DNA from 2 places in the Paenibacillus sp. NPDC058174 genome. Region 2 is predicted to be linked to the other one. Evidence: predicted binding sites of a transcription regulator. Region 2 holds the regulator's gene; the other holds the start of a gene.

Region 1 (3,420 bases), 630 kb from region 2:
TTCTCGGTGTGAGCGAGGGCCATTATTTGAAATTTGCGGTTTTTGAGGTTCGGAGCAAATAAAATTTTGATTTAGTTCGGCTGTCGAGATTGTCTCGGCAGCTTTTTTTATATGTGGGATGCGATCGGCTGCGCGTCTTGGTTCATGCTGCCATGCTTGATTCCATTTACCCTGAGGGTAAATGGACAGAATCTGCACAAAGTCATCCTGAACTCAAGACGCTCCGCTCCTCTAAATGCCGCAAAACCAGCCAATAAATCAAAGAAAAACAAAATAAATTCACAAACAAGACGAACTCGTCAAACAAGAGGAACTCATCAAGCAAGTCTAACTCATCAAAAGAGTCGAACTCATCAGGCAAGGCGAACTCACAAACAAGTCGAACTAATCAACGAGATGAACTCATCAGGCAAGACGAACTCATCAAGTAGCAAAATGAACTCATCAAACGAGAAAGAGCGATAGGCATTCACAACCAATCAAATGCATAACGCCCAGTGACACAATACCGTCTAACAAAACTCATATGCAGCGAACTTTGATACATTGTTTAGTGAAGGAAGTTCGTTAAAGGGAGCCGCTTCACCAATCAAAATGTAAAAATACATGTTGTTCGCCGGAATTTCGGCGATTTACTGCTTCAAAATGTAAAAGTGCAGGTTGATTGGCTCAAAAAGCCCCAAATAGACGAAATGGAGTGATCTCAAATGTACTTTTGCATTTTGAGGGCTGTTTTGGCTGATTTTTGGGGTTTCAAAATGCACTTTTGCATTTTGTTCACTTTCTTAGCCGTTGGATAAGTGTTAGGGGTTACTCATGTCAACAACTGTTGGAGTGAGGAAGTAGGGAGTTGCTCAGTTACCCTATGTGCTAGTGCAGCAGGAGGGTTAAATAGGGAGTGTGAATGCTTTTTGAAGTGGGAAAGGATAGTGCAGGTATGTGAGAGTAAGTGCCTTTATGCAGCGGAAAGGATAGTGCAGGGTATTTACTTGTGTTAGAGAAGAAGAGTAGGCTGATGTTGGTCTAGGAGCTAGTCAACCCTGGTTCTGTTATTGTTTCGCCATTTAGCGTGGTGTATTAGTTTCAAGCCTGTCGTCGTTTGGGAGGTGGAGGCAGGCTGGTGTAGAAAGTAAGTAAAAAGCTCTTTTTGTATGTGCCCTCGAAGGTTTCTTTCGCTATAAATCCGACAAAAGAAATAAACCCAAGGGGAATTATTGGTTAACCCGAAATATTTAATAATAGCACAGAACAAATTTCGAAAGCAATCTTTTTTTGAAAAAAGTATTGATTTTTATCTGGGAATGGGATATCCTTCTAATTGAGCAAAGGAAATGAGCGGAAAGGAGGCAACAACGATGGAAATGATGAGCATGAAGATGATGATGACGATGTGCATGGAAGAAATGATGTGCAAGATGAACAACATGAAAATGATGATGGACGGCATGATGGAAATGAAGCAAATGGACATGATGGGTATGGACATGGATCAAATGATGGCTAACATGCAGCAATGCGACGAAATGATGACGATGATGATGGGCATGATGCGTGAAATGAAACAAACCGCTATGTAATTAGCCCCCACGGCCTACATAACGGTTTTATAGAAATGGATGATGTCCGGCAAAGCGGTCGACCGCATGCGGGATTTTTTTATTTTTGCAGATTACTATTGAAAACCTCACTAGGCCAAAAAGCGAAGCAGGATGGACCTGCATTTACGCTTGCTGCTTCAGCAAATTGCTAAGCTCCAGCCGTTTCAGCTTCAGCGCCCATACTTCCTCTTTCAGCGAATGAATTTCTACGGCGTCATTCGTGCCTCTCAATTGGTTGTACAGCTCCAGCATTTTTGCATTAATACGGTCGAACTGCCGCCAAAGCTCCTCAGCCTTTACGTTCATTACGAGCTCTTTCGTCTGCTGCTCGGATTGCTTAAGCACTTCTATGATTTCACGCTGCCACTCGGCATCGCCAATTTGTCTAGCATAATTTAACAGGTCCAGGTGGTCATCGACCCATTGCTTTACGATTGCTGTTGTCGAGCGCATCTTCCGCATCCCCATTCTGTTTATCTATTTACCAAGTATTATACTCGGAATATTTGGAATTTCAATAGGGTATGATCCGATTTCGAAAAAATATTCCAGAACATACGTTTGTTCTCGAAGTGAAAAAAAGCCGCTAATATGATACTATAGTAGATTATGAGAATGTAACGGGAGGTGGCGGACTTGGCGCTTCGATTCGTGCTGGGCCGATCCGGTTCGGGAAAAACAACCTATTGTCTCGAAGAAATTCGCGGCAGGCTGCGGAAGGAGCCCAAGGGCTCGCCGCTTATTATGCTTGTGCCAGAGCAAGCGACCTTTCAGACGGAATATTCACTGTTGAAAGAAAGCGGCCTTGACGGCGCAGTGCGTGCACAGGCATTGAGCTTCAGAAGGCTTGCGTTCCGGGTCATGCAAGAGACGGGCGGTACGGCGCTTGTACCCATCGGCGACACAGGCAAGCATATGCTGCTGTACAAAATCGTTCATCGGCTCGGCAATGATCTGGAGCTGTTCCAAAGCGGCGCCGGTCAGCCGGGCTTTATCGAGCGTCTGGGCGAGCTGTTAACCGAATGGAAGCGTTACGGAATCGATGCTGACAGCGTCGACGGAGCGTTGTCGGATCAAGGCTCGCAGTTGGCAGAGTCTTCATTGCTGCGGCGCAAGCTGCATGATCTGCAGTTAGTATATGGACAGTTAGAGCGGGAATTGACGGGGTTGTATATCGATTCCGAGGATTATTTAACGAGGCTGACTGAGGGTTATGCTTCGGCTTCCGCTATGCGGGGAGCAGAGCTTTGGATCGACGGCTTCCACGGCTTTACGCCAAAAGAATACGAGGCGCTTGGCGCATTGATCGCCAGCTCGGCTGAAGTGACGGTCGCGCTAACGCTGAATCGGGCTTATGCGGAAGGGGAAAAGCCGCATGAGCTGGAGCTGTTCCATCCTACTGCGGATACATACGGCAAATTGCTGGCGCTTGCCTCGCAAGCCGGTGTAGAAGTGCTAGAGCCAATTGTGCTTGGCGAATCATCCATACATACCCGATACGCCGATAGCCCGATGATGGCCCATTTAGAGCGGCATTATGGCAATCGGGTGCCGATGCTTTTGCCTGATCCGAGCTTGCTGGAGGCCGAAAATCCAGCCTGCGGCTTGTCGCTGCATGCAGCAGCCAACCGCCGTGCTGAGGTTGAAGCCGTTGCACGTGATATCGTCCGGCGAGCAAGAGAGGAAGGGCTCCGCTGGCGGGATATGGCTGTAATGGTACGGAACGCTGCCGATTATAACGACTACATCGAGGCGGCATTCCGCGATTATGAGATTCCGTATTTCCTCGATCAGAAAGAATCTGCCGTCCATCATCCGCTCG
Region 2 (3,420 bases):
TTGATAGTACATGCCTTGCATCCCAAATCCGAGGGCGGCAAAACCGTCCATACTGCCTTCATAAGCAGCTTTATCGACAATCATCTCATACTCATCCATCGATTTGTTATAGGTTACATCTTTGATAGAAGCGAACGTACCTTCTTCTTTCAGCGTCTTATTCGAGTCCGCTATGCCGTCTTCCATCTCTTTCAGCATTTTTTTATGGTCGGATTTGGACATCGTATACGTAAGGGAGCCATCCTCATTTTTTGTAGCTTCCTTGACGCCATCTTTCTTCGCTTCAGCGATCACTTGGTCTAGGTCAGCATCTTTAAACATGGAGGCAGGCAGCGTAATTTTTACGTTTGTGAGGTTTTTATCAACCTCGACACCTTTCTCTTTGTCCGTTTTCTCTGCATTATTCGTTTGTTTTACAGGCTCGGATGTGTTTTTCCCGTCGCTCGAGCTCGAGCATCCTGTAAGAATAATGGCGGCAGCGAATAGTGCGATTGCAAGTTTTTTCATCATTTCCTCCTAAAATTTGTGTCCCTAGTATTCTACTATAAAACCCACATGTTTCCTATTATTTTCTGAAAATAATCGAATAATGTCCGATAATGGAAAACTAAATCACGTTTAATCGCTGATAATTGTCTGCACTCATAAAGCGGAGCCTGCCAAGATTGTGATCCAGATGTTGGTGTACTAAATCATTTACGCTTGGTATCGTCGGCTTCACAGTTAATCTTCCTGTGATTGAGATTGAGAAGAAACAAAATGCAAATGTGCAGGTGAATGAGCCTGAAAAGGGCTAAAATCGCGATCAAAATGCAAAAGTACATTTGAAATCTCTCTTTTTCACTCAGAAGCGGCTTTTTGGGCTGATCAAACTGCACATTTGCATTTTGAAGCGGAAAATCGACCAAACAGCGGCGCACAACCTGCAGATTTGCATTTTGATCCATAGAGCCCAGCTTGAACCGAGCAGATTCAGCAGCAGATGCTGGAACTTTTTTTATCTTGCATCAAGAACGTATGTTTGGTGTATAATAGGAACAAACGTTCTATGCGAGGCGATGAGATGAGATGGAGAGATATATCGGTAAAGTAGTACAGCTTATTTACTTGGATCGGAAGCGCAATGTAAGCATACGCAACGTTCAGGTCATATCCGTGAAGAACGGCCGAATGAAAGGCTACTGCTTGTCGGCGCAAGCGATTCGCATTTTTAATTTGGATGGCATCGTGGACGTTGAGCTAGCGGGAAGAGGCGGGGGAGGCGGCTTGTTATGGGAGCGCAAAGCATAAATGAAGAAGAATATCGTCTAATCCAGGATTATTGCATTTTGCCGTTTGTCAGGGATGCGGTTATGAATAACTCGAAAGCGATGATGGAGTCCGGCTATTCCATGAAAATGCTGTACGTGAAGAGCAGTGAAATGGTGCTTCGCATAATCGAAGAGGATATTCGCAGCGTTCGTTCGCAAGTGCGGAAGCTGAAGGCAAGCATTGCGGAAGTAAAACGGAATGACGATGGCATATTGTATGAAGTTATTTTGCGGGGATATAAATCGGAGTACGCACTGCTTCGCCATGTTGTCAAAAAAGAAATGGCGAATAAGCTGCAGCGGTATATCGGCAGCCTGTTCCGTTAATGATGTATTGAAAAAAGACTGTCCCTGCTAGCGGATGCCTAATCGCATCTGCTTTAGCGGGGACAGTCTTTTTGGGCCAGCTTAGTGGATATCGCGGAAAAGTCCGATTACTTTACCGAGAATGGTCACGCTGCGGAGGCGAATCGGCTCCATCGTCGAGTTCTCCGGCTGCAAGCGGATATGATCCTTCTCGCGGTAGAAGCGCTTGACGGTCGCTTCGTCTTCCTCAGTCATTGCAACGACGATATCGCCGTTGTTAGCCGACGGCTGCTGGCGGACGATGACGTAGTCGCCGTTATGTATGCCAGCTTCGATCATGCTTTCACCGATTACGTTAAGGATGAAGACGTCGTCATCACCGACGAACTGCGTCGAGATAGGGAAGTATTCTTCAATATTCTCCGTTGCGGTAATAGGTACGCCAGCCGTAACCTTCCCGACGACCGGGATTTGAGCTACGGAAGGGCGGATGATGCCGTCCACATCTTCTTGATCTAAAATTTCAATCGCGCGCGGCTTCGTCGGGTCGCGGCGGATAAGGCCTTTCTTCTCTAAGCGATCCAGATGGCCGTGAACTGTGGAGCTGGATGCTAGACCGACCGCTTCGCCGATTTCACGGACAGAAGGCGGATAGCCTTTCTCCCGGACCTCATTCTTTATAAATTCAAGGATCGACTGTTGACGGTTGGAAATCTTCGACATGAGATCACTCCAAAAAATAGATTTGTAAAAAATTATAGCACAGAACCGGAGTTCGTACAAACATAAGTTCCTAAAAACAAAAGTTCGCATTTTTCTATTGACTGCAAACACCTGTTCGTGTAATCTGAGAACAGAACAAATGTTTGGGGTGCTGATAATCATGATGATGAATATTTCGAATCCTTCTTTTTACAAGACCATACATAAGGACACGCCGGCTAGCCGCGCTGTGTTAGAGACAGTGAAGCAGTCTGCTCGCCGTCATTTACTCAAATGGGTCGTATGCGCAGCATTAATGGCGCTGTTGCTTTCAAGCTTCTTGTTGATGCAGACGAACGCTTCGGGCGGACATACTATACCTGGAGCAGATGAACAATTAATTGTAGTCTCTTCAGGCGATACGATTTGGGGCATCGCTCAGCGGTATACGAAAGACGCAGACGATATCCGGTTCAATGTCTATAAGATTAAGGAACGCAACCAGCTTGCCACTGTAACGATTACGCCGGGACAGAAGCTGATCGTTCCGAAGCTTTAATATAGAAAACAAGCGTTAGAACTGATAGGACAGAGCGGGGCCGATACGGCTTTCGACTGTCCTTTTTTGCTTCTTCCTGTCCTTGCCTTGACAATTGAAGGCGTGAAAAGTCAAAATAGGTAAGAGTGTTTAATTAGACAGCAAGTGGGGTGAGCATATAATGGGTCAATTAATCGATCGAATCAACGAGCTTTCACGTAAAAATAAAACCGTTGGGTTAACGAAGGAAGAGCTCGCCGAGCGCGACGAACTGCGTAAGAAGTATTTAGAAAACTTCCGTAACAATTTCCGGCAGCAGCTGGATAACATTGAAATTGTAGATGAACCGGATGCGAACAAGCAATAATCCAATACGAAGGTTATGCCGGATTTTGGAATTGGAGGGGAACGGCCTGCGCTCGCATGAGCAACGGTCATTTCCGCCGCCGGCTGCGCTGCATATACACACTACATATTTAATAGGAGGAAAACGGAAGTGTCACGATCGTGGGAGCGCAAAGTGCGCAAAAATATGAGTCAGATCAACAAAGCCCGCAAAAAACA

The links. The regulator LexA, encoded in region 2, represses DNA repair genes until DNA is damaged. The targets are predictions, from matches to a motif close to CGAACATATGTTCG.
Region 1: addB (helicase-exonuclease AddAB subunit AddB) is a predicted target of LexA. The motif match lies at 2,149-2,162, and genes of this name have one in related genera.

What each region holds. Positions count from the first base shown of each region.
Region 1 is NZ_JBHVUY010000001.1:1,604,589-1,608,008, reverse strand. It holds gene ACFVVF_RS07390 (class I SAM-dependent rRNA methyltransferase) at 1-62, shown strand, start outside; gene ACFVVF_RS07385 (hypothetical protein) at 1,356-1,577, shown strand; gene ACFVVF_RS07380 (hypothetical protein) at 1,722-2,051, opposite strand; gene addB (helicase-exonuclease AddAB subunit AddB) at 2,235-3,420, shown strand, end outside.
Region 2 is NZ_JBHVUY010000001.1:970,122-973,541, reverse strand. It holds gene ACFVVF_RS04370 (hypothetical protein) at 1-510, opposite strand, end outside; gene ACFVVF_RS04365 (hypothetical protein) at 693-947, opposite strand; gene ACFVVF_RS04360 (WYL domain-containing protein) at 1,069-1,290, shown strand; gene ACFVVF_RS04355 (YhjD family protein) at 1,272-1,637, shown strand; gene lexA (transcriptional repressor LexA) at 1,719-2,339, opposite strand; gene ACFVVF_RS04345 (LysM peptidoglycan-binding domain-containing protein) at 2,500-2,877, shown strand; gene ACFVVF_RS04340 (DUF896 domain-containing protein) at 3,038-3,223, shown strand; gene ACFVVF_RS04335 (hypothetical protein) at 3,353-3,420, shown strand, end outside.